2 regions of the Arthrobacter sp. BF1 genome follow, and region 1 is predicted to be linked to the other one. Evidence: predicted binding sites of a transcription regulator. Region 1 holds the regulator's gene; the other holds the start of a gene.

Region 1 (14,457 bases):
AAAGGATCGGTCATGCGCCTGGGGGACGAAGTCCGTGCCCCCATCGAGGTCATCCCCACCGGCTCCATCGCCCTGGACGTGGCCCTGGGAATTGGCGGCCTGCCCCGCGGCCGCGTCGTAGAGATCTATGGCCCGGAGTCCTCCGGTAAAACCACAGTGGCCCTGCACGCCGTCGCAAACGCCCAGCGCCTGGGCGGCATTGCCGCGTTCATCGACGCCGAGCACGCTCTGGACCCGGAATATGCTGCCAAACTGGGTGTCGACACCGACGCCCTCCTGGTCTCCCAGCCTGACACCGGTGAACAGGCCTTGGAAATCATGGACATGCTGATCGGTTCCGGCTCGCTGGACGTTATCGTCATCGACTCCGTTGCCGCCCTGGTGCCGCGCGCGGAAATCGAGGGTGACATGGGTGACAGCCACGTTGGCCTGCAGGCCCGCCTGATGAGCCAGGCGCTGCGTAAGATCACCGGCCGCCTCAGCCAGACCAAGACCACTGCCATCTTCATCAACCAGCTCCGTGAAAAGATCGGCGTGTTCTTCGGCTCCCCGGAGACCACCACTGGCGGTAAGGCCCTGAAGTTCTACGCCTCCATCCGCATCGACGTCCGCCGGATCCAGACCCTTAAGGAAGGTGCCGACTCTGTCGGTAACCGCACCAAGGCCAAGATCGTCAAGAACAAGATGGCGCCGCCCTTCAAGATCGCCGAGTTCGACATCATCTATGGCCAGGGCATTTCCCGTGAGGGCGGCATCATCGACATGGGCGTTGAGCACGGCATCATCAAGAAGTCCGGTTCATGGTTCACGTACGACGGCGACCAGCTGGGTCAGGGCATGGAGAACTCCCGCCGTTTCCTGCGCGACAACCCCGAACTTGCCGCTGAGCTGGAGCGCCTCATCAAGGAGAAGCTGGGCGTGGGCGTCAAGCCCGCTGCGGATGAGTCCAAGGATGCGCCCAAGCTGAAGGCCGTCGACGGCTTCTAAGGGCGACGGCTTCTAAAGTTGAAGAGTTATAGGGCCGTGCGTTCGAAGGCGCCGCGGATTTATGGGTGAATGGGACTCGGCGGCCGGGCGCGGGCGGCGTAGGAGCGCGGGCGGCCGGCGCAGCGCTGGCGCGGACGGGCCTGATCCGGAGTCGTCTGTGGCTGCGGATGCCGAGCCTGACCCCGCCTCTGTCGCCCGCGCCATAGTCCTGCGGCAGCTGACCAGTTCGGCGAAAAGCCGGCTGCAACTGGCCCGCAAGCTTGCGGAGCGGAACATCCCGGAGGACGTGGCCGAGGCCGTCCTGGACAGGTTCGAGGAAGTCCGCCTGATTGACGACGCCGACTTCGCCGATATGTGGGTACGCAGCCGGTCCCAGTCGCGAAAGCTGGCAAAAGGGGCGCTCCGCCGCGAGTTGTCGGACAAGGGCATCGACGCGGACATCGCCGCTGCCGCGTTGGAGCAGGTCTCCGACGCGGACGAGGAAGCGGGCGCCCGGGTACTGGTGGAACGTAAGCTCCGGCCCGGCTCGGACCTGTCGGACAGGGCCGAGCGGGACAAGATGACGCGGCGCCTCGCCTCCATGCTCGCCCGGAAGGGCTACCAGCCCGCCCAGGCATTCAGGGTGGTAGGTGAGGTCATCGACGCCCGGCTGGGTGGCCACCAGGCCAGCCACGACGGCTATGAGCCGGGGTTTTAGGCTGCCGGGGCGGGGCCTCCGCTGAGCCGGTACCCTTAACAGGTGAGTTTGACCATTCCTTCCCCCGCATCCGGCACCGCCCCTTCCGCAGCCTCTGGCGCAGCACAAGCGATAAGTGCACCGCACCCCCGGACCTATCAGGTGCGCACTTTCGGCTGCCAGATGAACGTCCATGACTCGGAGCGGATGGCCGGCATGCTTGAGGCCGCGGGTTACGTACCGGCCCAGAGTGAGCAGGCCGACGTGGTGGTGTTCAACACCTGCGCCGTCAGGGAGAACGCGGACAACAAGCTCTACGGGAACCTGGGCATGCTGGCGCCCGTGAAGGCCGCCAACCCCGGAATGCAAATCGCGGTGGGGGGCTGCCTGGCCCAAAAGGACCGGGAGGCCATCCTCAAGAAGGCGCCCTGGGTGGATGCCGTGTTCGGCACTCACAACGTCGGTGCGCTTCCGGCGCTGCTGGACCGGGCCCGGCACAACAACGAGGCCCAGTTGGAGATCCTCGAATCCCTCGACGTTTTCCCCTCCACGCTGCCCACCAAGCGGGACTCGGTCTACTCAGGATGGGTGTCCATTTCGGTGGGCTGCAACAACACCTGCACCTTCTGTATCGTGCCGGCCCTGCGCGGCAAGGAGAAAGACCGCCGTCCCGGCGACGTCCTGGCCGAAATCCAAGCGCTCGTGGACGATGGTGCGATTGAGGTCACGCTTCTCGGGCAGAACGTTAACTCCTATGGAGTGGAATTCGGCGACAGGCAGGCCTTTTCGAAGCTCCTGCGCGCCTGCGGTGAAATCGAGGGCCTCGAAAGGGTCAGGTTCACCAGCCCGCACCCCGCCGCCTTCACCGACGACGTCATTGACGCGATGGCCGAGACGCCCAATGTCATGCCGCAACTGCACATGCCGCTGCAGTCCGGGTCAGACAAGGTCCTGAAGGACATGAAGCGGTCCTACCGGTCCACCAAGTTCCTGGGCATCCTGGACAAGGTCCGGGACAGGATCCCGCACGCCGCCATTTCCACCGATATCATCGTGGGTTTCCCCGGCGAAACGGAAGAGGACTTCCAGGCCACCCTCGACGTGGTGGAGAAATCGCGCTTCGCCACCGCCTTCACATTCCAGTACTCCAAGCGGCCGGGCACCCCCGCTGCGGACCTGCCCGATCAGCTGCCCAAGGCCGTAGTCCAGGAGCGCTTCGAACGCCTGACCGCGCTGCAGGACCGGATTGCCGCCGAAGAAAACGCCAAGCAGCTTGGCCGACGGGTGGAGGTCATGGTTACTGCCCAAGCCGGCCGGAAGTCTGAAGAGACCCACCGGCTCTCTGGCCGGTCCCAGGACCAGCGGCTGGTGCACTTCTCGGTTCCCGAAGGTGCCGAGTCGCCACGTCCGGGTGACGTGGTGACCGTCACCGTCACGGAGGCCGCCGCCTTCCACCTCGTCGCCGACCCTGCACTGCAGGACTACAGCCTCCGCCGGTCCCGTGCCGGCGATGCCTGGGACAGGTCGCAGGCCGACTCCTGCGGCGCTCCTGCACCGGGCGCCGCAAGCAGCGGTGCTGGCCGGACCGGGGTCTCGCTGGGCATGCCCACGCTGCCGGTCCGGAGCCGCTGACCGGTGGCCCAGCCTCCGGTCATCGCGGTCGTTGGTCCCACTGGCTCGGGTAAGTCGGATCTCGCGGTCAGCCTTGCCCTCGAGCTGGATGGCGAGGTGATTAACGCCGATGCCATGCAGTTCTACCGGGGCATGGACATCGGTACTGCCAAGATCACCCTGACCGAACGGCGCGGCGTGCCCCACCACCTCCTGGACACGATGGACGTCACCCAGGAAGCGAGCGTTTCTGACTTCCAGCAGCAGGCCCGGGAGGTCATCAGCGGCATCCACGCCCGCGGCAAGCGCGCCATCCTGGCGGGCGGATCCGGTCTTTACGTGCGGGCAGTCCTGGACGTTCTTGAGTTCCCGGGTACCGACCCCGCAATCCGCCGCGCCCTGGAGGCGGAGCTTGAGCAGTCCGGGCCGGAGGCACTCCTCGCCCGGCTCCGGGAGGTGGATCCCGTGTCCGCCGGCCGGGTCGGCGATGCCCGGCGCATCATCAGGGCCCTGGAGGTGCACCAGCTCACCGGCAGGCCCTTCAGCTCCTTTATGCCCCAGCGGGAGTACTACCAGCCAGCCGTTCAGGTCGGGCTGGCCGTGGACCGCGAAGCACTCCGTGAACGGCTGGCCCTGCGCGTGCACAGGATGGTGGACCAGGGCCTGCTGGCGGAAGTGCGCCGGCTGGATGCGGCAGGACTGCGCAGCGGCAAAACCGCGCCCCGGGCACTGGGCTATGCCCAGTTCCTCAAGGTGCTCGACGGCGTCGCAACCGCCGCCGAGGCCACCGAGGAAACCATCGTGGCCACCCGGCAATTCGCCCGACGCCAGCTCACCTGGTTCCGGGCGGATCCCCGCATCAGCTGGCTGGACTGGCAGGCGCCGGACCTCACGGCGCAGGCCGCGGCGCTGTGTCACTGACGCCGCCGCCGCCGTCGGCCGTTTTAGCCGATTAATGCCTGCCCGGTAACCTAGGAGCATGGACGCAACCCCCACAGAGACCCCCGAGCCCGCCTTCCGTTCGCTGGGCGGACTTCGTTTCTCCAAGGGCCACGGCACGGGCAACGATTTTGTGCTCATCGCTGATCCGGACGGCGTCCAGACCATCGACGCCGGGCAGGTCGCCGCGCTGTGCGACCGGCACCGCGGCATCGGCGGGGACGGGCTGATCAGGGCCGTTCCGTCCCGCTACTTGTCCGAAGGCCGCGAGCTCCTGCAAACCAGCCCCGGGGCGGAATGGTTCATGGACTACCGCAACGGTGACGGGTCCCTCTCGGAAATGTGCGGTAACGGTGTCCGCGTTTTTGTGCACTTCCTGCGCGCTGAGGGTTTGGTTGACCTGCCCGACGGCGGATCGCTCACCATCGGAACGCGCGGCGGCGCCAAGACAGTTGTCCGGACAGGCGAGGGCTACGCCGTTGATATGGGGCCGTGGGAGTTCATTTTCCCCGGCGAAGCAACTGCCAAGGCCATGGATTCCCTCGTGACCGCGGACGGCCTGGAAGTTCCCCGGCCGGCTCTGTCCATCAGCATGGGCAACCCGCACACCGTGGTGGCCCTGGCGGAACTGTCGGAATTGGAGTCCGCCAGGCTCTTCACGGCACCGCTGGTGGATCCGCTGCCCGCCAACGGCACCAATGTCGAATTTGTGGTGCCCGACGAACCGCTCGTCCACAACGGCGTCGGCACCGTTACCATGCGTGTCCACGAACGGGGCGTTGGGGAAACGCAGTCCTGCGGCACCGGCGCGTGCGCCGCAGCGGTGGCCACCAGGCACTGGGCCGGAGCCGAGGCGCCGGACTCCTGGCTGGTCAACGTGCCGGGCGGGGTAGTCGGGGTCAAATTCTTCGTGGGGGCGGCAGGCCACGAGCACGTCGAACTCAGCGGCCCCGCCGTGATTGTGGCTAGCGGGACGATTTCCTGACCCGCAGGATCCGGAAGGACTTGGCGGTGCTTTCGCGGGTGACGGTGAACGATTCGTCCAGTTCTGCGGACAGCCAGCGCTGAAGCGAGTCCGAACCAAGGTTCTTCTGCACCACCAGCCACGCTGAGCCGCCGGGGGCCAGCCGGGGGAGCCACAGCGTGAGCAGGCTGTGCAGTTCGTCCTTGCCGATCCGGATGGGCGGGTTGGACCAGATGGTATCGAAGCGCAGGTCCGGGTCCACCGCGTCAGGGGTGCTCGCCGCCACGTTGTCCAGCCCCAGCAGGGCTGCGTTTTCGTTGGTCAGCGTGATGCAGCGTTCATTGACGTCAACGGCGTACACCCGGGCATGTGGCGCCCGCAGGGCAAGGGTCAGGGCTATGGGCCCCCAGCCGCAGCCGATGTCCAGAAGGTTCCCGCTGGGGGACGGCGCCGGGACTTCGGCCAGGAGGACCGCCGTACCCTTGTCGATCCCGTCGGGGCTGAAGATCCCCGCCGAAGTCTGGAGGGTACGCGTTTCGCCGGCCAGTTCCACCGTCAGGGGCTTGCGGGTGAACGGCCCTGCGGGCGATGCGCTGAAATAGTGTGCGGACTCCATAACTGGCCAGATTAGTTGGCCGCACAGGACAATGCGAAACGGCCCCTGCGAAATCGGAGGGTCCCGGTTCTGCTAATCTTGAACCCATGTTCTTGATCTTCGAGTAGCCGGACCGGGGCTGCGCCTTCCGCGGCCCGCCGTCCCCAAGCCCGTGCCCCACAGCGATGCAGGTATCAACCTTCCGTCTGTGCGACACAGGGCAGGTCTCCAGAACCTGTCCTGCCGCAGGGCCAGACTCGAGTGATCAGCCGCCGCGCCGGTCCCTATTCTGAGATTTCCTGCGCCACTTCCATCACTCCATGCATCAGCTGTGATGCGACCCACCTGCGCGACACCGCTTTGACGGGACCGCAGGGCAGATCAGGAGGCCAGGATGACTGCAAGCCGTCAGCCCAGCGCGAATACTTCACCAGACACCAATAAACGGCACTATTCTGAAAGTGCCGATTCTTCAAAGGAGAACATGACCAGCCAGCCCAACACCGGTTCCGATCCAGCAGCCCAGGACATGAGTCCCGAGGAGATCCAAGCTGTCATCGACCGGATTCTCGCCAAGGACGTTCCTGCCAGGAACGTCAAAGCTGCCGACGGCGAGAAGGCCGTGCTGGGCAGGGCACAGGCCATTTCCCGCCAGGAAGACGAACACACAAGCTACGACGGCGACCAGCAGGACCTCGACGAACGCCGGGCCCTGCGGCGCGTAGCCGGCCTGTCCACGGAACTCGAAGACGTCACCGAAGTCGAATACCGGCAGTTGCGGCTCGAACGGGTGGTGCTGGCAGGTCTCTGGTCCGAGGGCACCCTCGCGGACGCTGAGAACTCCCTCCGTGAGCTCGCCGCCCTCGCCGAGACGGCAGGCTCGGAGGTCCTGGACGGGTTGGTGCAGCGCCGTGCCAAACCGGACCCCGGCACCTTCCTTGGCTCCGGCAAGGCGCAGGAGCTCAAGGACATCGTCATGGCTACCGGCGCGGACACCGTGGTGGTCGATGCCGAACTGGCGCCATCCCAGCGCCGTAGCCTCGAGGACATCGTCAAGGTCAAGGTCATTGACCGGACGGCTTTGATCCTGGACATCTTCGCCCAACACGCCAAGAGCCGTGAAGGCAAGGCCCAGGTTGAACTGGCGCAGCTTGAATACCTTCTTCCGCGCCTGCGTGGCTGGGGTGACTCGATGTCCCGCCAGGCCGGTGGCCAGGTGGGTGGCGCCGGCGCCGGCATGGGTTCGCGCGGACCCGGTGAGACGAAAATCGAACTGGACCGCCGCCGGATCCGCACGCGCATGGCCAAGCTGCGGCGGGAGATCGCCGCGATGAAGCCGGCACGGGAAACGAAGCGGGCCAACCGTCGTCGTAATTCGGTGCCGTCCGTGGCAATCGCCGGGTACACAAACGCCGGAAAGTCTTCCCTGCTCAACCGGCTCACCGATGCCGGTGTGCTGGTGGAGAACGCCCTGTTCGCCACCCTGGATCCCACTGTCCGTAAAGCTGAGACCTCGGACGGGCTGGGGTACACGCTGGCCGATACTGTAGGTTTCGTCCGGTCCCTGCCCACACAGTTGGTGGAAGCGTTCCGCTCCACGCTGGAGGAAGTGGCTGACTCCGATCTGATCCTGCACGTGGTGGATGTTTCGCACCCGGATCCTGAAGGCCAGATCGCTGCCGTCCGCAAGGTGTTCAGCGAGGTGGACGCCCGCAACGTGCCTGAGATCATCGTCCTCAACAAGGCCGATGCCGCCGACCCGTTTGTGGTGGAGCGTCTCAAGCAGCGCGAGCCCCGCCATGTGGTGGTGTCGGCCCGGACCGGCCAGGGCATTGCTGAACTCCTCAAGGCCATCAGCGACGGCATTCCGCGGCCCGGCGTCAAACTCGAACTGCTGATCCCGTACGACCGTGGTGACCTGATCAGCAAGCTGCACGAGACCGATGCCGAGATCCTCAGCCTCGAGCACGGCGAGCACGGCACGCGCGTTGTGGTCATGGTCCGGGAGGGCCTCGCAGCTGAACTGGAATCCTTCGTCAGCAATGACTGACTTGGTGGCAGGGGAGATCTCCGAGACGGCCGGCGAGGAGTTCGTGATTGAACTGCTCGACCGCGCCGTCGCAGGGATGGGCGGCCAAAGCCGGGCCGGCCAGCATGAAATGGCCCGGCAGGTGGCGAGGGCCATCGAAACCGGCGACCACCTTCTGGTCCAGGCCGGCACCGGCACCGGCAAGTCACTCGCCTACCTCATCCCGCTCATCGCGCATTCCCTGGTGAGCGAGAAGCCCACGCTCGTTTCCACGGCAACCCTTGCGCTGCAGACCCAGATTGTGGGCCGGGACCTTCCCCGGCTGCTGAAGACCATCACCCCTGCACTGGACCGCCCCGTCAAGGTGGCTCTGGTCAAGGGTCGCTCAAACTATGTTTGCCGGCACAAGCTGGAAGGCGGGTTCCCGTCCGAGGAACCCGCCGAGGGCCAACTCTTCTCCCTCGGCGAGGACACCAGCGTCCCGCACTTCGCCGCCGCCATGGGCGGACCGTCGTCGCAACTGGGCAAGGAAGTGGTGCGCCTGCGCGAATGGGCGGAAAAAACCACCACGGGAGACCGCGATGAGCTCCTTCCCGGCGTCACCGACCGCGCCTGGCGGCAGGTCTCGGTGACGTCGATGGAATGCCTGGGGGCGCAGAAGTGCCCGATGGCGGCCGAATGCTTCAGCGAATTGGCGCGCCACGACGCGGCCGAAGCTGACGTTGTGGTCACCAACCATGCCATGCTGGCGGTCAGCGCCTTTGAGGGCCTTGCCGTGCTGCCCGAATACGACGTTGTGGTGGTGGACGAGGCCCACGAACTCCAGGACCGGGTCACCGGCGCGGTCTCCGGGCAGCTCTCCGTTGCCATGGTCCACGCGGCGGCGGCCGGCGCCCGTAAGCACACCGCCATCACTGTTGATGCCCTTAATGCGGCCGCTGCCAACCTCGAACTCGCCCTGGCCGGCGTCCCGAACGGGCTGCTGCCCAACGGGCTCGACGACGAACAGTTGGACTGCGTGGATCAGTTGCGGGAGGCCTGCCGGGCCGCCCTGTCAGATTCCAAGGGGGACGGCAGCCAAACGGCCGACGGCGGGCGGCAGCTTGCCCGCTCGCGGCTGATGCTGATCCTTGAACTGTGTGAACGCCTCATCGTTGCCCGCGAGAACCGCGAAGTCGTCTGGTTTTCCCGCGCCAGCTCCTTCGATCCGCAACAGGGCTATTCGCAGCCCGACGAGACAGCCCCTGCGCTGATCAACATAGCCCCGCTTAGTGTCGCCGGTAAGTTGCGTGAGGGGTTGTTCGCAGGCCACACCGTCGTGCTCACCTCGGCAACTTTGGCCATCGGTTCGGCGTTCGAACCGGCCGCCGGAGGCCTGGGGCTGGTAGGGGAGGGCGCACCGAGCTGGACCGGCATCGACGTCGGCTCACCGTTCGACTATCCCAAGCAGGGGATCCTCTATGTCGCCGGGCACCTGCCCAAACCTGGTCGCGGAGCGTCACCGGAGGCCCTGGACGAGCTGGAGGCGCTGATCCGGGCTTCCGGCGGCGGTGCGTTGTGCCTCTTTTCGTCGCGCCGTGCTGCCGAAGAGGCGGCTGAGGCGATGCGCCCGCGGCTCGGGCTCAGCATTCTTTGCCAGGGCGACTCGACCATGACGGCGCTTGTGAAGCAGTTCGCGGACGAGCCCGATACTTGCCTGTTCGGCACCATGTCGCTGTGGCAGGGTGTTGACGTTCCCGGTGGATCGTGCCGGCTGGTAGTGATCGACCGCATTCCGTTCCCGCGGCCCGATGATCCGCTCATGACCGCCCGCTCCCGCGCCGTGGCGCAGGCCGGCGGCAACGGCTTCATGGCAGTTTCCGCCACGCACGCGGCCATCCGCCTGGCCCAGGGGGCAGGCCGGCTGATCCGTTCGACGGGGGACAAAGGAGTGGTGGCCGTACTCGATTCACGTCTTGCCACGGAGCGTTACGCCGGCTTCCTGCGCGCTGCGCTCCCGCCGTTCTGGCCCACCACGGACCGCAAGACGGCATTCGCGGCACTCGAAAGGCTGGCCGGGAAGGGCGCCTGAGGCTACAGCGACCGCAGGACCGAGACGACCTTCCCCATGATCGTGGCGTGATCACCAAGGATCGGCTCGTACTGGGTGTTCTGGGGCAACAGCCACGTGTGGCCGTCGCGCTGGCGGAAGGTCTTGACGGTGGCTTCGTCGTCCAACAGGGCCGCAACGATGTCCCCGTTGGCGGCGTCCGCCTGGCGGCGGACCACTACCCAGTCGCCGTCGCAGATGGCGGCGTCCACCATGGAGTCGCCGGCGACGCGCAGCATAAATAGTTCACCCTGCCCCACAAGTTGGCGGGGCAGCGGCATCACGTCCTCCACCACCTGATCGGCAAGGATCGGTCCGCCTGCCGCGATGCGGCCAACCAGCGGCACCATGGCAGTGTCCATGGCAGTGGGAAGTTCGGTGACAGTACCGCCGAGGCTGTGCAGGGCCGCGGATTTGACCGAGGCACCGTTTTTGCCGGCGCCCCCGTCCAGCGTTAGGGGCATGAGGACCTCCATGGCGCGCGGACGCTTCGGGTCACGGCGGAGGTAGCCCAGCTTTTCCAGCTGGGAGAGCTGATGGGTGACGCTCGAAAGGCTGGCCAGGCCGACAGTGTCTCCGATTTCCCGCATGGAGGGCGGGTAGCCGTTGTCATTGACGGAACGCTGGATGGTTTCCAGGATCTTCTTCTGGCGGGCAGTGAGCCCCTTGGGGGTCCTCTGGGGCTGGCGGCCCTGCGGAGTCGCCTTGCCCTCGGCGGCTGGTGCTGCCATGTTCGCCAATGCCTTTCGGTTGCCCCGGATCCGGTCCGGCGTTCCTCGCCGGAATGTCCGGGCTGCTTTGAATGTCAGACCCTGCTGATCAACTACACGAGTGGTTGATCCTTGATCCAAACGTAGGCCAGCCACATAGCTTTTTCAAACATTTGTTCTAGCGAGTCTCGACAATGTTCGGTGATAAGTGCTAAAACTGAGGAAGCAAAGTTCGAATATGTGTTCGACTCGTTGCCAGCGGATTCGAATATCCGCCGAATGCGGAGGCGGGAGCCTCGGGGCATTGGCGACGTGGAGGCCACGCCGGGCAGCACAGTATGGTCCAGGAGGGCTCATCTCATGTCAGCTACATCTGCTTCACAGGATTCCCGTCCGCAGTTCGTTTCCGTCGAGCACCTGACGTCACAGCAGCGCAGGGAATCCCTGCCGCCGCTCCGTCTGACCCGCAGGGGCCGGGTTGTCCTCATCGGCATCCCGCTGGTGCTCCTTGCTGCGCTCCTTCTCTCGCTGGCTGGTTTTCTCACCTCGCCGGCAAAGGCGGCGGATTCCGCAGCTGATCTCTCCGTCACCCCCACCATCACGGTGACCGTCCAGCCCGGACAGTCCCTCTGGGCCATTGCGGGCACGGCAGCACCCCAGCGCGACGCCCGGGACGTCATTGCGGACATTGTTCAACTGAACAACCTCACGGGCGGCGGCGTGGTGCCGGGCCAACAGCTCTTTGTCCCCACCCGTTAGCCGCCGGCGAGGGGCCGGTTGACGCAGGGACAGGTCCGCTGGTGGCCGTCACATTTTCCGGCAGTCTCCTTCGGAACTAAACTGTTCAGGTGAATGACCAGCTAGAGCGTCTGAACCGACTTCCCCTCCGGACCAACCTTCGCGGGCTTACCCCCTACGGTGCCCCGCAGCTGGATGTTCCCATCCTGCTGAACGTCAATGAGAATACCCATGGCGTTCCGGCGGATGTGCAGGCCGCCATCGCGGCAGCTGTAACGGAAGCAGCAACCGGGCTCAACCGCTACCCGGACCGTGAATTCACCGAGCTCCGCGAAGCGCTGGCCGAGTACCTGGGCCACGGACTTGATGCCACTAACATGTGGGCCGCCAACGGCTCCAACGAGGTCCTTCAGCAAATCTTGCAGGCATTCGGCGGCCCGGGTCGTAAGGCCCTCGGGTTCCCGCCCACGTATTCCATGTACCCCTTGCTGGCAAGCGGCACCGACACCGAATACATCGTCGGTCAGCGCGCTGAAGGGTACGGACTTAGTGCCGAATCAGCCGCCCTTCAGGTCAAGGAACTTCAGCCGAACATCGTTTTCCTGTGTTCGCCCAACAACCCCACCGGGACAGGGCTTGGGCTGGACGTAGTGGAGGCCGTGTACGCCGCCGGCGAGGCCAGCCAGACCATCGTGATCGTCGACGAGGCCTACCACGAGTTTGCCCATGACGGCACGCCCAGTGCCCTTACCCTGCTGCCGGGCAGGGAACGCCTGATTGTTTCCCGCACCATGAGCAAAGCGTTTGCCCTCGCCGGAGCGCGCCTCGGCTACATGGCGGCGGCGCCGGAGGTAACGGATGCCCTCCGCCTGGTCCGGCTGCCCTACCACCTCTCCGCGATCACCCAGGCCGCGGCCCTGGCCGCCCTCCAGCACCGGACCGCCCTGATGGCGGACGTCCAGGACATCAAGGAACAGCGGGACCGGATAGTCACGGAATTGACCCGGATGGGCCTCAAGCCGGCGGCCTCGGATTCCAATTACGTCTTCTTCGGCGGCCTGGACAGCCCGCACGAGGTCTGGCAGCAATTGCTGGACGCGGGCGTGCTGATTCGCGACGTCGGGATTCCCGGCCACCTGCGGGTCACGGCGGGAACTGAGAGGGAGACCACAGCCTTCCTGACCTCCCTTGAGGGCATCCTGGCCAGCCAAGCGAAGCTCCCCGCCTAGACTTGAAGTACCGGCGCCTTAGCGCGCCCTACCACTCCTGCGTTAAAAGGACCAGATAATCATGAGTTCCACCGGATCGAACGCTGCCGAGCCCCGGACCGCGCGCATGGAGCGTGCCACCAGTGAATCGTCAGTGCTCGTGGAGATCAACCTCGACGGCACGGGCGTATCGGACATCGACACGTCGGTCCCGTTCTACGACCACATGTTGACGGCGCTGAGCAAGCACTCGCTCATCGACATGACGGTCAAGGCCACCGGTGACATTCACATTGACGTCCACCACACCGTGGAGGACGTCGCCATCACCTTCGGTGAGGTCCTGCGCACGGCGCTGGGCAACAAAGCCGGCATCCGCAGGTTCGGTGAGGCCACTGTGCCCCTCGACGAAGCCCTTGCGAACGCCGTGGTGGATGTCTCCGGCCGCCCGTATCTCGTACACGGCGGCGAGCCCGCCGGGCAGGAATACCACCTGATCGGCGGCCACTTCACCGGGTCGCTGACCCGTCACGTCTTTGAGGCCATCACGCTGCACGCAGGCATCTGCCTGCACATGAACGTCATTGCCGGCCGCGACCCGCACCACATTGTGGAAGCACAGTTCAAAGCCTTCGCCCGCGCCCTGCGTGCCGCCATTGAACCCGACCCCCGCGTTGAGGGGATTCCGTCCACCAAGGGTGCCCTGTGACCGGCCAGCTCCTCCGTGATGGCGCCGTGATCGATCCGGCCACCGGTAAAAAGCCCGTGTCGCCCGACGGTAAACCCACCGTCACCGTTCTCGACTATGGCTCCGGCAACGTCCGCTCGGCCGTGCGCGCGCTTGAACGGGCCGGAGCCGAGGTCATCCTCAGCTCCAAGCCTGAGGACGTGCTTAATGCCGACGGCCTGGTGGTACCTGGCGTGGGAGCCTTTGAAACCGTGATGCGCGAGCTCAAAGCCGTGGACGGCATCCGGCTGATCGGCCGGCGCGTGGCTGGCGGCCGGCCGGTTTTGGCCATCTGCGTGGGCCTGCAAGTGATGTTCGAAGCCGGGGTCGAGCACGGGACCGAGGCCGAAGGCATGGGGGAGTGGCCCGGCAAGGTGGAGCTCCTTCCCGCGGACGTTGTGCCGCACATGGGCTGGAACACCGTGGAGGTGCCCGAAGGCTCAAAGCTTTTCGCCGGCGTTGAGAACGAGCGGTTCTACTTTGTCCACTCCTACGGTGTCCAGGACTGGAACTTCGATGTGATCCAGCCCCGGATGACGGCGCCGTTGGTGACCTGGTCCGAGCACGGCGCGCGCTTCATCGCCGCGGTGGAAAACGGCCCGCTCTGCGCCACCCAGTTCCACCCGGAAAAGTCCGGCGATGCCGGCGCCCGGCTGCTGCGCAACTGGGTGGACGGTCTTCGCAAGCCGGCTACCACGGATGCAGCCTAGATGTGGTCCATCGTCCTGATGGGCCTGGCCGGCCTCCTGGTAGGCGGGGCCTTGTCCTTCCGGCAGCAGCGCAAACCTTTGTGGACGCAGATCAGTTTTTACGTCCTGGCCGGAATGTCGCTGATGGCTGCCTACCTGCTGACGCTTCCTGGCAACTAGGCTCCCGCCACACCACCGGACTCTGCAACACCACACTCCGCTCCACCAGCATCACAACATTGAAGAGGATTTGAGATGACTACCTCAACCGATCTGCCGGTTCTTGAACTGCTGCCCGCCGTCGACGTCGTAAACGGTCAGGCCGTTCGGTTGGTCCAGGGGGAAGCGGGCAGCGAGACGAGCTACGGCACACCGCTGGAGGCGGCCCTCAACTGGCAGCAGCAGGGCGCCGGGTGGGTGCACCTGGTGGATCTGGACGCTGCCTTCGGACGTGGCTCCAACGCCGAGCTGCTCCGCGAGGTAGTGGGCCGGCTC
Region 2 (14,457 bases), 750 kb from region 1:
GCCCAGGGGGCCTTCTACTATCAATCGCTGGGCGGCGGCCGCTTCCGCTCAACGATTCATGCCCAGGGCGCCTGGAACGAGCACGAACAGCACATGGCGCCTGCCGCCGGCCTGATGGCTGACAGCCTGGAGCGGCATGAACCCCGGGCAGACATGCGGATGGCCCGGCTGAGCTATGAGATCCTCGGCCTGATTCCCGGCGGCGAATTCCACATAGAAACCGCCACGCTTCGTCCGGGCCGGACCATCGAGTTGCTGCAGGCAGAACTGGTTGCCAATGGCCGTGTGGCCATTAGGGCCACTGCGTGGCGGATGATCACCAGTGACACAGCAGCGGTGGCCGCCGTCGAGGATGCCGCCATTCCTGCGCCGGATGAATGCAAACCGTTCGACGGCGCCGCCATCTGGCCAGGCGGGTACATCCGGTCCCTTGAAATGCGCGTCGCGGAGGGGCACCGGGACGGAGCCGGAACGGTCTGGCTGCGAACCCGGCACCCACTGACGGACGTGGCAGACAGCAGCGACTTCACCCGCCTGATGGGCCTGGTGGACACGGCCAACGGGATCGCGGCCAGGGTCGCCCCGGGCGAAAACAGTTATGCCTTTCCGAACCTGGACCTGCAGATCCACATGTACCGCCGGCCCGGGGGCGAATGGCTTGGCCTGGACAACGCCGTTTCCTTCGGCGCTGACGGAATCGGACTGACCTCCACCGTCCTCCATGACCTCCAGGGACCTTTCGGTCGTGCAGAGCAGATCCTGACCCTGCGCCGGACCTGACGCTGCCGGCTACTCCTTAGCCCTCCACTCCCTGTAGGCGCGTACCGCGTTGTGGACTGTGGGGTAGAAGTGGTCTGCGCTGAACCTGGAACTGGCACCGAAGCGGACCAGTCGGTCCTTGATCGGGCCCTTCATTTCGGCGAAAACCAGGCTGACGCCGCCCAGCGCCAATTCATCGTCGAGCTGCACCAGCTCGTCCAGTGCCGTTGTATCCAGGCCGGTGATCGGTTCGGCGGCCACAATCACCCACTTCACCGGCGAGGGTGCGCCGTCCACCAGGCTGCGGATGTGGTCCGCGAATACTTCGCCATTGGCAAAAAACAGGGGTGCGTCAAAGCGTGCGATGACCAGCCCCTCGATCCGCCTGCCCTCAGGGTGCCTGTTGAGGTCGTGGAAGCCGGGCACACCGTCCACACTTGCCAGTTCGGTACGGTAAGGGTCCCAGGCCCGCCGGACGAACGCCACGAGCGAGAGCACGATTGCCACCACAATGCCCTACAGGACTCCCACAAAGGCCACGCCCAGGAACGTGACCACCAGGAGGAGGGTCTCCATCTTGCTCATCCTGATCAGGCGCAGGAGTGTCTTCACGTCAACAAGGGATGCCGCCGCGACGATCACCACGGCAGCGAGCGTCGCGGTCGGAAGGAAAGCCGTGACGCCCGGCACGAGAATCATGAACAGCACCACAAGCAACGCAGCCACCACTCCGCTCAGCGGGGACCTCCGGCCTGCGTCGAGCACAATGGGGGTGCGCGAGGAACTTCCGCTCACCGGAAAGCCGCCGAGTAGGCCCGTGGCCATGTTGGCGATCCCCAGTGCACCCATTTCCTCGTTGCCGTTGACCCTTTCCCCGCGGCGACCCGCGAGGCTTTTGGACAGGGTGGACGTGTCCGCGAAGGCGATCAGGGCGATGCCTGCTGCCGGGCCTATGAGCGTCCTCACCTCGTCCCAGCCGATCCCTCCCAGCGCCGGCGAGGGCAGCCCCTGCGGGAGGGCTCCGACCACCGGTAACTGCCCGGTGAGGTCCAGCGCGGCCACCAGGGCGATGGCCCCGGCCACGGCAAACATGACGCTGGGCACTTTCCACGGCAGGAAGCGACCTGCCACGATCACGGCCAGGCTAGCTGCCCCGACGCCCAGGGCCACGGGGTTGATTTCGCCGCTGAGGACGGAACCGGACAGGGAACCCAGGCGCTCAACCAGGGTCCCGCCGGAGCTGTCGATGCCCAGCAGGCGCGGAAGCTGGCTGACGGTGACAGCCAGCGCAATGCCGTTCAGGTACCCGACGCGGATTGGTTTGGACAGCAGGCCGGTAACAAATCCCAGCTTGAGGATCCGCCCGGCAAACAGGAAGGCGCCAATCAGGATCGCGAGGACTCCCGCCATGGGCACAGCCTGCTCCGGGTCGCGTCCGGCCAGGGGAGGATGGCGGCCGCGATCATGGGTGCCAGTGACGAGTCCGGCCCCACAATGACAACCCGGGACGGCCCGAACAAGGCGTAGAAGATCATGGGTACGACGGAGGCGTACAGCCCGTTCACGGCAGGGAGACCGCTGGCCTCGGCGTACGCCATGCCTGCCGGCACCAGGGCTGCGCTCAGGGCTGCGCCGGCCACCAGGTCAGGCTTCAGCCATGCCTTTTTGTAGCCGCGGGCCACGCGAACGCCCGGTATCGCCCTGCTGATCCAGTCGTGCCGCACGCGGGCCTCCCAAAAAGTCCAGTCAGGCGGCCGGGGGCTCCTGCGCCGGAGTGGAATCCTGACCATATTCGGCGGTCACGAGGATGGGCAAATGGTCTGACGCGCCACGTGGCAGCGTCTCCACGTTCTCGATGTTCAACCCCAGTGACGTGGCAAAGTCGAAGTGGCCCTTGAACACCTTGTACCGCGTGTAGGTCCTGCGGTTGCTGAGCGATAGCTCGTACCCGGAATCCTTCATGTGTTCGGTGAGGTTCTTGGTGAAGAACGGGTAGTTGAAGTCACCCATCATCAGGGTCATCAGGCCAGTCCCCATGCCCAGCAGTTCCTTATGGGCCGCGTTGATCTGGTTGCGCCGCAGCGAGTTGGTGGCCGTTAGCGGCGCCGCGTGGAACGAGCCAATGACCAGTTCATGATCGGTCTCGATGTCCCGCACCCGGGTTCCGATGAGCCGCTCATGTGCCGGCGCCAGGACCATGTCGTGCAGGGACTTCTTCAGCGCAAAGGTATTGGTGCCGTGCGCGGTGAACCGGTCCGGCCGGTAGTAGATGGCCAGCCCCAACCGGTTCCCTTTGGTCGAATCGGCCAGTTGGAGGTGACCTAAGGTGTCCGGCAGATCAGTGGTGTCGCACTCCTGCAGGCACAGGGCATCAACGCCGAAATCCCGGGCTAAGGCCACCAGTTCCCCGCTGGCCTTGTGCTTGCGAAGGTTGTAGCTAATGACTCGTATCAGTGGATTGCCTCTCCTGGAGGAGTGTGGGGGTGCCGCCGGTTTCTGAGTTTAGCCACCCGGCGCCGAACGGCACGTCATAGTCCGTTCGTGTCAGGTAGCTTTTGCCGGGAGCCTGGTCAGGTGGACCGGAACACGAGCCAGCCGGCGAGGGTGGACAGCCCGGTCAGCGCGGCTCCCCAGAGAATGTCCACCACAATAAGCTGCAGCGGCCATGTTTTGAGGGTGGCGGCATTGGTGAGGTCATACGTTGCGAAGGCAAAGGCACCCAGCGCGGCTCCGTAGCCGACGGCGGTCAGCCAGCTGCCGCCGTCGAGCGCCGGCCGCAGGGCGAAGAAGAGAATCCCCGCTATGTACATGACATAGAAAGCCACGGCGTAACCTAAGTGGGGCTTGTCAGCGAGCAGTTCACCGATGTGGCTGCGGTAGAACGGGTTCATCAGCTTGAGCCAGATGGAGTCGATGACCGCGAACGCGGCGGCAACGACAAGGAATTGCATTATGACCATAAGGGAGCTTAGCAACATGCAGGACGTCAAGGCCGACCGGACGCTCACCGTGGTGCGGCAGGATCATACTCTTGGCGCTGAGCGGGACCTGGAATTCGGCCTGGAACTGCTGAACTTGGCCAAGACCGGCGGGATCGGTCCCACCCTCCGGTTGTACCGGCCCGCCCCGACTGTTGCTTTTGGCCAGCGGGACACCCGCCTGACGGGCTTCGAGGCGGCTGCGCAGGCCTGCCGGGACCATGGTTTTGAGCCTCTGGTGCGGAAGGCGGGCGGCCGCGCCGCCGCCTATCACGAGGGCACTTTGGTGGTTGACCACGTCATGCCGGACGCAGATGCCATCGCCGGCTCCAAAAGCCGGTTCAGTTTCTTTGGTGAGCTGCTGGCACAGGCGCTGCGGGACGTCGGCGTGCAGGCCGCCGTCGGCGAGATCCCCGGCGAATACTGCCCCGGCGAGTTCAGCGTCCACGGCACCCACCCAGGGGATCCCACCCACCGGATCAAACTCGTTGGCACGGCGCAGCGTGTGGTGAGCGGCGGCTGGCTGTTCAGTTCGGTGATTGTGGTGGAAAACTCCGCCCCCATCCGCGCCGTCCTGACGGACAGTTATGCGGCCCTTGGCCTGGACTGGGACCCGGCCACCGCCGGGGCGGCAGACGATCTTGTACCGGGGCTGACAGTCCAGGCAGTTGAGGATGCGGTAATTGCCGCCTACGCGGGCCACGCGTCCCTGCAGCATGCCGGCTTTGGCAGCGTGTACGGCAGGGAAGCGTAGCCCGCCTCGCTGGTGCGGCTTTAGTGGCCCCTGGCGATCCACTCATCCAGGTGCGGGGCTTCGGCGCCGATGGTGGTGGTGTCGCCGTGCCCGGTCCGGACCACCGTTTCGGCCGGGAGCGGCAGCAGCCACGTCCTGATCGACTCGATGATGGTGGGGAAGTCACTGTAGGACCTGCCGGTGGCTCCCGGGCCGCCCTGAAACAGGGTGTCGCCGCTGAAGACCGTGCCCTCGCCGTCGGGCCCGTCAGCCAGGTGGAAGGACACCGAGCCCGGCGAATGACCTGGCGTGTGCAGAGCCGTCAGGCTCGCTCCCGCCACTTCGAACACGTCACCGTGGTTGATGCGGACGTCCGGCTCCACGTCCGGGTAGACACTCTTCCAGAGCATCCAGTCGGCCTCGTGCAGGTGGATGGGGGCCTGGACAAGGTCCCAGAAGTCGCCCACCGAACGGATGTGGTCGTCGTGGCCGTGCGTCAGCAGGATTGCCTTGAGCTTCCGGTTACCCACCGCCGCGGCAACAGCCTTGGCATCGTGCGCCGGATCAATCACCACGCACTCGGTGTCGTTGCCCACGATCCAGACGTTGTTGTCCACATCCCAGGTCCCGCCGTCGAGCGAAAACGTCCCGGAGGTGACCAGACGGTCGATCCGCAGCGGACCGCCATCGGTGCCTGCTGCCGGCGAGGAAGCCGCGCTCACAGCTCCACCACCGATCGCAGCACCGAACCGGAGTGCATCTTCTCGAACGCTTCCTCCACCTGGTCGATGGTGATCCGCTCGGTCACAAAGGCGTCCAGGTCCAGCTTCCCCTGCTGGTAGAGGCTGATCAGCATGGGGAAGTCCCGGGACGGCAGGCAGTCGCCGTACCAGGAGGACTTCAGCGAGCCGCCGCGGCCAAAGACATCCAGGAGCGGCAGTTCCAGGGTCATGTCCGGGGTCGGGACACCCACCAGCACCACGGTGCCGGCGAGATCGCGCGCGTAGAAGGCCTGCTTGTACGTTTCGGGACGTCCGACGGCGTCGATCACCACGTCAGCGCCGAAGCCGCCGGTGAGTTCCCGGATTTTCTCCACCGGGTCCGAAGCCGAGGAGTCCACGGTGTGGGTGGCGCCGAGTTCCAGGGCGCGGTCGAGCTTTTTGGCATCGATGTCGACGGCGATGATGGTGGTCGCGCCTGCGAGCGCGGCACCGGCGATGGCGGCCACGCCCACACCGCCGCAGCCGATCACGGCGACCGAATCGCCGCGCTTGACCCCGCCGGTGTTGATGGCGGCCCCGAGTCCCGCCATCACGCCGCAGCCGAGCAGGCCGATGGCGGCAGCATCGGCGTCGGGATCCACCTTGGTGCACTGCCCTGCGGCCACCAGGGTCTTTTCGATGAACGCGCCGATGCCCAGGGCGGCGGAGAGCTCAGTGCCGTCTTCAAGGGTCATCTTCTGGGTGGCGTTGTGGGTGTTGAAGCAGTACTGCGGTTGGCCCTTGGCGCAGGCGCGGCATTCGCCGCAAACAGCCCGCCAGTTCAGGACCACGCGGTCGCCCGGGACGACGTTGGTGACGTCGGGGCCCACGGCGCTGACAACGCCGGTGGCCTCGTGGCCCAGGAGGAATGGGAAGTCATCGCTGATGCCGCCCAGTTTGTAATGCAGGTCGGTGTGGCAGACGCCGCTGGTGAGGATGTCCACCAGGGCCTCGCCCGGCCCCGGATCCGGGACCAGAATGGTCTCCAGAGTGACCGGGGCGCCCTTGGAGCGGGCTACGACACCTTTGACTTTATGGACCACGGAAGGCTCCCTCAATGCAGATAGACAGAACGGGACCAACCCTGGGGTTGGTCCCGTTCTGTCTACCACATGAGCTGCCGGACTTAGGCTGCGAGGCGGCTCTTTACCTCGGCCAGTGAGGGGTTGGTGGCGGCGGTGCCGTCCGGGAAGAGCACAGTGGGGACGGTCTGGTTGCCGCCGTTGAGCTGCTCCACGAGTTCGGCGGTGCCCTCCACCTCTTCGATGTTGATCTCCGTGTAGCCGATGCCCTGCGCGTCCAGCTGCTTCTTCAGCCGGTTGCAGTAGCCGCACCAGGTGGTGGAAAACATGGTGATGGTGCCGTTCTCGGGGGTAAAGTCCACGGAGCTCTCCTGAATTCGTTGTGGGGGGTTCGTTCTCCTCAACGGTAACCCGCGGCGGGCTATTCCCTGTGGCTGCGCCGCCGGATGACGGCACCGGCTGACAAGGCATAACGGTGATGGCATGCTGGTGCCATGTGTGGACGCTATGTGATGGCCCGGGCCGTGGGTGACCTGCTGGCAGAATTTGATGCCCGGCTGGAGGAGGAAGTGCAGCTTCCGCCGTCATGGAATGTAGCGCCAACGGATGAGGTGCCGATTGTCCTGGAACGGCTCATTGATGATGAAGCGGTCCGGCAGCTGCACGTGGCACGCTGGGGCCTGGTGCCCTCGTGGGCGAAGGATCCGGGCATTGGCGCCAGAATGATCAACGCCCGGAGCGAGAGCGTGTTGGAGAAGCCTGCCTTCCGCAAGGCCGTGAAGTCACGTCGCTGTGCTGTGCCGGCGGACGGGTACTACGAGTGGAAGCAGGGGACCGGCAAGGTAAAGCAGCCCTACTATGTCCATCCGGGATCTGACAGTGGTCTGGTGTTTGCCGGCCTGTACGAATGGTGGAAGGACCCGTCCAAGGCCGACGGCGATCCTGGCCGGTGGATGCTCTCCACCTCCATCCTCACCGCGGATACTCCGCCGCCCGGTGCCGAGTCCACGGTGTTCGGCAAGCTCACCGAGCTGCACGACCGGGTGCCGCTGCCCATGGACCGGGCAACCATGGCCTCGTGGCTTGATCCGCAGATCGACGACGCCGCCTTCCTTGTGGATCTTGTCCGCGCCCATGTCAAAGACGTTGCGGCCGACTGGCACGTGGATTCAGTGGGCCGAGAGGTGGGAAACGTGCGCAACAATTCTCCGGAACTCATCCGGCCCGTGGAGGCCCTGTTCTAAAGGGGACACGTCCCGGACGGTGACTGTGGCCCTAGACGGTGACCTTGCCGTCGTCGTCCACTGCCCAGGTGGGGTTGTAGGCAATCTCCCAGCGGAAGCCGTCCGGATCGGCGAAGTACCCGCTGTACCCGCCCCAGGGCTGGGTGACAGGCTCGGCAACGATCTCAGCGCCGGCGGCCCGGGCTTCGTCCATCACCCGGTCCACGTCCTCCGTGCTGGGAAGGTTGTGGCTGAGGGTGATGCACGGAACCGGTCCGGGCGTACCCACTCCCGCTTCGGCGTGCATCTGTCCGGCGTCCCACAGGGACAGGATCAGCCCGTGGTTGGCCTGGATGAACACCACATCGCCGGCGTGTTCCCGGCGCACCGGCCAGCCGAGGCCTTCCACGTAGAAGCGGCGGGAGGCGTCAACACTGCGAACACCTAGTGAGATGAAGTCGACTCTGGGCTGCATGCTTCGATACTCTCAGTTGATGGCAACAATTCAAGGAAACGACCGGGAAGCATTGGCCGACAAAGAACAGCTCGCTGCCGTTCGGATCGCGGTCGACGAAGTTGATGATCAGATTGTCACGCTCATTGCGCGGCGTGAACGCCTGATCCGGATCGCCGGAACCCTGAAGGGGGACGACGCCGAAGTCCGCGCCCCGGGCCGGGTGGAGCGGGTGATTGAGCACGTTCGCGGAGCCGCGAAAAAGAAGGACATTGATCCGGACATCGTTGAATCCACGTACCGGGCCATGATCTCGGGCTTCATCGAACTCGAGATGAAGGTCCACAAAGAAAACAGCTGAAGCTAGAGCGCTTCCTCGACGGCGACGCCCCCCTGAAAATCGCGGCCGTCGGCCTCGCTGAACGCCGTCATGTAGTGCCCTTTGCCCAGGCCTTGAATGGCTGCCATGGGAAAGTTGCCGGTGATGGTGTTGCCCGAATGGGTCACCCCGGAAAGATCATAGTTCTCCTCGGCGGTCTGGTCATGGCAGAACGAGTAGAAGGCGATGGCCTCCCCGTTCAGGAATTCGATGCCCAGCCGTCTTTGGGAGGAATGGTCAGGGCTGGCCGCCACAAGTCCCACAACGTACGCACCTGCCCCCGGTATGTTGCCGTCGATATCAAAGTTGGCCACGAGCGTATTGTCCTGGGCTTTGATGCTTACGTGCTTGAGGAGTGCGTTTTGGGAGCTCATGCCACAATCCTGCCCCCCTGCTGGCCGTCCGTCCACCCCTGTCTAGGTTTTGCCGGGGCACCGTCGTAGACTGGATTTATTCGAACATGTATTCGAACAAATCCGCTTTTGCGTCAGCAGCTCGCATCAGCCCAATTCAGTTCGGGAGGCGCCCATGGGCATGTTCAGCGAGTCCGTGGACGTCGACTGCACCGCTTCCGGCCAACCGCTGAAACTCCAATGGGGCGGGCGGCGCTACACAGTATGCGCCGAGCCTGTGCGGTGGTACGAACGCCGGCAGTGGTGGGCTGAGGAGCGCCGGGCGCCGCTGGGCAGCGGCCCGGGGCTGGTGGACCACGAGATCTGGCGGGTCCAGGTCCGGTTGGACCCGCAGGATACCGGGGAACCGCTCACGCTGGACCTTTCCCGGCATCTCGGCAGCGGCCGCTGGCGGCTGCTGCGGATCCACGACGCCCTCCAGCCCCGAACAGCATGAGCTTCACCCACCTCCACGTTTCCACCGCCTTCAGCGCGCACTACGGGGTTTCCTGGCCTGAGGAGCTCGCCCAGGTTGCGGCGGCGGACGGCGCGTCAGCGCTCGCGTGCACGGACCGCGACGGCCTGTACGGCACCATCAAACACCTCAAAGCATGCATGGCTGCGGGTATCGATCCCATTGTGGGAGTGGACCTCGCGGTCTTCGACGACGACGGTGACCACCGCACCCAGCTCGCCGGCCGGGTGGTGGTGCTCGCCCGCGGCCACAACAACGGGGCCGGCTACCGGGCATTGTGCCGGCTGGTATCCGATGCCCATGCCCGCACCTCAGGCAAAGCCGGGGGAGCGGTGCCCGTGGCGGTCACCCGCGCCGAGCTCGCCTCCCGGATCCTTGACCCCCAGACGCTCAAGCCGGTCCTGACCGTCCTGATCGGACCGGATTCCGACGTCGGACGGGCCATGGGCGGCCGGCGGTACCTGCGGCCCCGCACTCTCTTCAAACGCTGGCTGGACGCCATGCCGGCCGGGAGCCTGGTGGCAGAAGTCGTATCCCAACTCACCACCCCTGGCACACCCCTGAGCACCGCCCACGCAGTACGCATGCTCAAACTAGCCGAAGAACACCATGTCCCGGCGGTGCTTACCAACGCTGTCCGCTATTGCGCCGAGGACGGCGCCGCCACGGCGGACGTGCTCGACTCAGCCCGGACACTGAAGTCCCTGCCGGAACTTGCGGCAGAACCCCTACTCCAGCCCAACGGGCAAGCCTGGCTCAAATCAGCAGAACAGATGCTTCAGCTGGGCAAGGAAATCATCCACGCCGCAGGGTATGGCACGGCGGACCTCAAACAACTGATGGCACAAACTGAGGCGCTCGCCGACTACTGCCGGATAGACCCTGTGAGTGACATGGGATGGAAACAGCCCGTGGTTCCGGAGGCCTCGGTCATCGGCATCAGCCAGGACCCGCACCGTGAACTGGTACAGCGTTGTGAAGCAGGGATAGGCAAGCGGTTTCCCGGCATCTCAGGCCCGGCACACAAGGAAATGCGCTCGCGGCTGGAGCACGAGCTGGGGATCATCCGGAACCTCGGATTTTCCTCCTACTTCCTGACGGTGGCGGAGGTTTCCCGCATGATCCTGGACATGGGAGTGCGGGCAGCCGCCCGCGGTTCAGGAGCCTCCAGCCTGGTCAATTACCTGATTGATGTCAGCCAGGTGGACCCGCTGCAGCATGACCTGATCTTCGAACGCTTCCTGTCCCGGGACCGGGCAACGTTGCCCGATATCGATATCGACGTCGAAAGCGCCGAACGGCACAACGTGTACCGGAAAATCTTCGACCGTTTTGGTGCTGAACGGGTCACCCTGATGAGTATGCAAAACGGGTACCGGGCACGCGGCGCGGTCCGGGATGCCGGCATGGCGTTGGGCATGGACGATGACGACGTCGGTGAGATCGCCAAACAGCTGTGGCGTTTTTCAGCCCGGAAATTCCGTGAAGCCCTGGTTGAAAAACCTGAGCTCCGGGAATTCGCCGGGCGGGTGGAACAGCGTGGTTTCGCCGAAAACCAGCAGCTTGACCTGCTGGTGGACCTCACCGAACGCCTCGACAGGCTGCCCCGGCATATTTCCATGCACCCCTGTGGTGTGATCCTTGGCGACGCCACGCTGCTTGACCGGACGCCCGTCCAGCCCAGCGGGCTGGGGCTGCCCATGAGCCAGTTCGACAAACACGACATGGATCCCATGGGCATGCTCAAGCTGGATGTGCTGGGGGTCAGGATGCAGAGCGCGATGGCTTTCGCCATCCGGGAAGTCATCCGGATCCATCCTTCCAAAGCGGAAGTGGTGGCGGCCGGTGCCCACCCTGCGGGGCCTGACGGCTCCGGGCCCGATTACATTGCTGAGAACGGCCACATCAACCTCAACGCTGTCCCCCTCGATGATGAGCCCACCTTCGAGCTGATCCGCAGCACCCACACCCTGGGCTGCTTCCAGATTGAATCGCCTGGCCAGCGTGAGCTGATCGGCAAGATGGCCCCGCGTGAGTTCAACGACCTCATCATCGACATTTCGCTGTTCCGGCCGGGGCCCATGAAATCGGACATGGTGCGGCCGTTCCTGGAACACAGGCACGGCTTCGCGCCGGAAGTCTATCCACATCCTGACCTGAAACCAGTGCTGCAGGAAACACACGGCGTCACCGTCTTCCACGAACAGATCCTCAAAACCTTTGATGTTATGACCGGCTGCGGGCTGGCGCGTGCGGATGAGTTCCGCCGTGCCCTTGGCAATGAGGTCCTGGAGCTGAAAGTGGAGGAGTTCTTCCGCAGGGAGGCGCGCACCAAGGGGTATTCGCCGGAAGTGGTGGACAACGTCTGGGGGACCCTGAAAGCGTTTGGCAGCTTCGGTTTCTGCAAGGCACACGGCGCGGCCTTTGCCGTTCCCACCTATCAGTCCGCCTGGCTGAAAGCGCACCACCCCGAGGCGTTCCTGGCAGGGCTGTGGGAGCACGATCCCGGTATGTATCCCAAACGGCTGCTGGTGGCCGAGGCCCGGCGGCTGGGTATCCCCATCCTTCCGTTGGACATCAACCGCAGCCAGGCCGAGTACCGGGTGGAACGGGTGGCGGACCGGGCGGATGCCGGCAAGCTGGGGATCAGACTGAGCCTCAACGGCATCTACGGCCTCTCAGGGGCCGAGCTTAAGCGGATTGTTGCCGGCCAGCCCTACGACTCCCTTGCTGATCTCAGGGCCCGGTCCAGGCTGAGCAAGCCCAACATCAAAAGGCTCGCGCAGCTGGGAGCCTTTGATTCCCTGCACCGGGAGTCGGGCGGTGCTGCAAACCGCGCGGACCTCGTCCAGCATCTGCAGAAACTCCAAGCGACAGGGGGCACCCGGAAAGGCTTGGACATCATGGAAGGGCAGCTGGCCTTGCCGTTGGGTGATGTGGAGCTGCGGAACGTCAAACCAGGCCTTCCTGCCCCCACCCTGGTGGACAATGTCCGGGCAGAACTTGACCTGATGGCCATTGACGTCAGCGGCCACCTGATGGACAGCCACCGGCCCATGCTGGACAGGCTGGGAGTCACCACTGCCGACAAACTGCTGGGCCTGCGCAACGGCACAGAGGTTCTGGTGGCCGGGGTGCGCATCGCCACCCAGACCCCGCCGATGCGCGGCGGCCGGCGTGTGGTGTTCATCAGCATCGATGACGGCACCGGCTGCATCGACTCCGTGTTCTTCCACGAAGCCCAGGAACAGGCGGGACTGCTCTTGTTCGGCACCAGGCTGCTGCTCATCCGCGGCACCACGCGGCGGACAGGTCCACGGGGCATCAGCCTGAGCGCCAGCATGGCCTGGGACCTGAGCAAGGTGGAAACACTGCCCTTCCCTGAAAACCAGAGGGAGAGTACCGACGTGCCGCATCCCCTGGACGGGATCAGCCGGAGCCTTGCCATCACCGGAATGGGCGGCTGAGCCCCATCCGGGTGCCCGGACGGTCCGCCTGAACCAGCGGGTCCCGTTGGTCGGCCTCTGGCGAAACCGATAGCATTGACGGTGGCTGGCTGTGGTCCCCGTATGCCGCAAGCTATGAAGCCCAAAACTTTGAATAGGAGACACCCGTGTCAGATGCCCAGCAGATCACCCTCATCGTCGATGGCGAAGAGACCAAGGTGACTACCGGGACAACCGGTGCGGAACTCTTCTTTGAGCGCCGCGACGTTGTTGTTGCCCGCGTCAACGGCGAACTGAAGGACCTGGACCAGGAGCTGACCGACGGCGCCGAGATCGAGGGCGTCACCATCGATTCCCCGGACGGCCTGAACGTGCTCCGCCACTCCACCGCCCACGTGATGGCCCAGGCCGTGCAGCAGCTGCGCCCCGATGCCAAACTCGGCATCGGCCCGTACATCACTGACGGCTTCTACTTCGACTTTGACGTCGCCGAGCCCTTCACTCCCGAGGACCTCAAGACCCTGGAAAAGATGATGCTGAAGATCATCAACCAGAACCAGAAGTTCGTCCGCCGCGTGGTCAGTGAGGATGAAGCCCGCGAGGCCATGAAGAACGAGCCCTACAAGCTTGAACTGCTGGGCAAAAAGAATGAAGCCGCCGAAGCAGGCGAAGGCGTCAACGTCGAGGTCGGCGCCGGCGACATCACCATCTACGACAATGTGGAGCGCAAGGAGGGAACCACCGTCTGGTGCGACCTCTGCCGCGGCCCGCACCTGCCCAACACCAAGCTCATCTCCAACGCGTTCGCCCTGACCCGGTCCTCTTCCGCGTACTGGCTGGGCAACCAGAAGAACCAGCAGCTCCAGCGCATCTACGGCACGGCCTGGCCCACCAAGGACGCACTGAAGGCCTACCAAGAACGCATCGCCGAAGCTGAACGGCGCGACCACCGCAAGCTCGGCGTCGAACTTGACCTCTTCTCCTTCCCGGACGAGCTGGGCTCGGGTCTTCCCGTGTTCCACCCCAAGGGCGGCATCATCCGCAAGGAGATGGAGGACTACTCACGGCAGCGCCACGTCGACGCCGGTTACGAGTTCGTCTACACCCCGCACATCACCAAGGGCCACCTGTACGAAGTCTCGGGACACCTGGACTGGTACAAGGAAGGCATGTTCCCGGCCATGCACGTTGACGCCGAGCTCAACGAGGACGGCACTGTCCGCAAGCCCGGCCAGGACTATTACCTGAAGCCGATGAACTGCCCCATGCACAACCTGATCTTCCGGTCACGGGGACGGTCTTACCGTGAACTGCCGCTGCGGCTCTTCGAATTCGGTGCCGTCTACCGGTATGAAAAGTCGGGTGTGGTGCACGGCCTGACGCGCGTGCGCGGCATGACCCAGGATGACGCCCACATCTACTGCACGCGCGAGCAGATGAAGGACGAACTCACCAAGACCCTGACCTTCGTTCTTGACCTGCTGAAGGACTACGGCCTGAACGACTTCTACCTGGAGCTTTCCACCAAGGACCCGGAGAAGTTCGTCGGCGAGGACGCAGCCTGGGACGAGGCCACCAGGACCCTCGCCGAAGTGGCCGAGGAATCCGGGCTTGAACTTGTCGCCGATCCGGGCGGAGCCGCGTTCTACGGCCCGAAGATTTCCGTCCAGGCGAAGGACGCACTCGGCCGCACCTGGCAGATGTCCACCATCCAACTGGACTTCAACCTGCCGGAACGCTTCGAACTGGAATTCCAGGCGGCCGATGGCACCCGCCAGCGGCCCGTGATGATCCACCGCGCGCTCTTCGGTTCCATCGAGCGTTTTATGGGCGTT

What was found. Region 1 encodes LexA, which represses DNA repair genes until DNA is damaged. Its sites were predicted from a motif close to TCGAACANNTGTTCGA; they were not measured.
Region 2: the regulator LexA is predicted to act here: its motif matches at 8,764-8,779, upstream of AC1MCD_RS10770 (DUF6504 family protein).

Annotation. Positions count from the first base shown of each region.
Region 1 is NZ_CM155271.1:1,549,577-1,564,033, forward strand. Features, by position in the region: gene recA (recombinase RecA) at 1-987, shown strand, start outside; gene AC1MCD_RS07300 (regulatory protein RecX) at 1,145-1,684, shown strand; gene miaB (tRNA (N6-isopentenyl adenosine(37)-C2)-methylthiotransferase MiaB) at 1,727-3,295, shown strand; gene miaA (tRNA (adenosine(37)-N6)-dimethylallyltransferase MiaA) at 3,299-4,195, shown strand; gene dapF (diaminopimelate epimerase) at 4,254-5,198, shown strand; gene AC1MCD_RS07320 (class I SAM-dependent methyltransferase) at 5,179-5,793, opposite strand; gene hflX (GTPase HflX) at 6,257-7,822, shown strand; gene AC1MCD_RS07330 (ATP-dependent DNA helicase) at 7,815-9,872, shown strand; gene lexA (transcriptional repressor LexA) at 9,875-10,621, opposite strand; gene AC1MCD_RS07340 (LysM peptidoglycan-binding domain-containing protein) at 10,961-11,359, shown strand; gene AC1MCD_RS07345 (histidinol-phosphate transaminase) at 11,449-12,567, shown strand; gene hisB (imidazoleglycerol-phosphate dehydratase HisB) at 12,629-13,255, shown strand; gene hisH (imidazole glycerol phosphate synthase subunit HisH) at 13,252-13,983, shown strand; gene AC1MCD_RS07360 (CG2302 family histidine operon protein) at 13,984-14,142, shown strand; gene priA (bifunctional 1-(5-phosphoribosyl)-5-((5-phosphoribosylamino)methylideneamino)imidazole-4-carboxamide isomerase/phosphoribosylanthranilate isomerase PriA) at 14,218-14,457, shown strand, end outside.
Region 2 is NZ_CM155271.1:2,301,107-2,315,563, reverse strand. Features, by position in the region: gene AC1MCD_RS10840 (thioesterase family protein) at 1-780, shown strand, start outside; gene AC1MCD_RS10835 (STAS domain-containing protein) at 790-1,266, opposite strand; gene AC1MCD_RS10830 (SulP family inorganic anion transporter) at 1,276-2,169, opposite strand; gene AC1MCD_RS10825 (SulP family inorganic anion transporter) at 2,145-2,483, opposite strand; gene AC1MCD_RS10820 (endonuclease/exonuclease/phosphatase family protein) at 2,506-3,210, opposite strand; gene AC1MCD_RS10815 (DUF2177 family protein) at 3,330-3,710, opposite strand; gene AC1MCD_RS10810 (lipoate--protein ligase family protein) at 3,712-4,491, shown strand; gene AC1MCD_RS10805 (MBL fold metallo-hydrolase) at 4,512-5,192, opposite strand; gene AC1MCD_RS10800 (S-(hydroxymethyl)mycothiol dehydrogenase) at 5,189-6,274, opposite strand; gene AC1MCD_RS10795 (mycoredoxin) at 6,358-6,615, opposite strand; gene AC1MCD_RS10790 (SOS response-associated peptidase) at 6,766-7,497, shown strand; gene AC1MCD_RS10785 (VOC family protein) at 7,529-7,951, opposite strand; gene AC1MCD_RS10780 (chorismate mutase) at 7,971-8,291, shown strand; gene AC1MCD_RS10775 (hypothetical protein) at 8,294-8,683, opposite strand; gene AC1MCD_RS10770 (DUF6504 family protein) at 8,838-9,158, shown strand; gene AC1MCD_RS10765 (DNA polymerase III subunit alpha) at 9,155-12,643, shown strand; gene thrS (threonine--tRNA ligase) at 12,790-14,457, shown strand, end outside.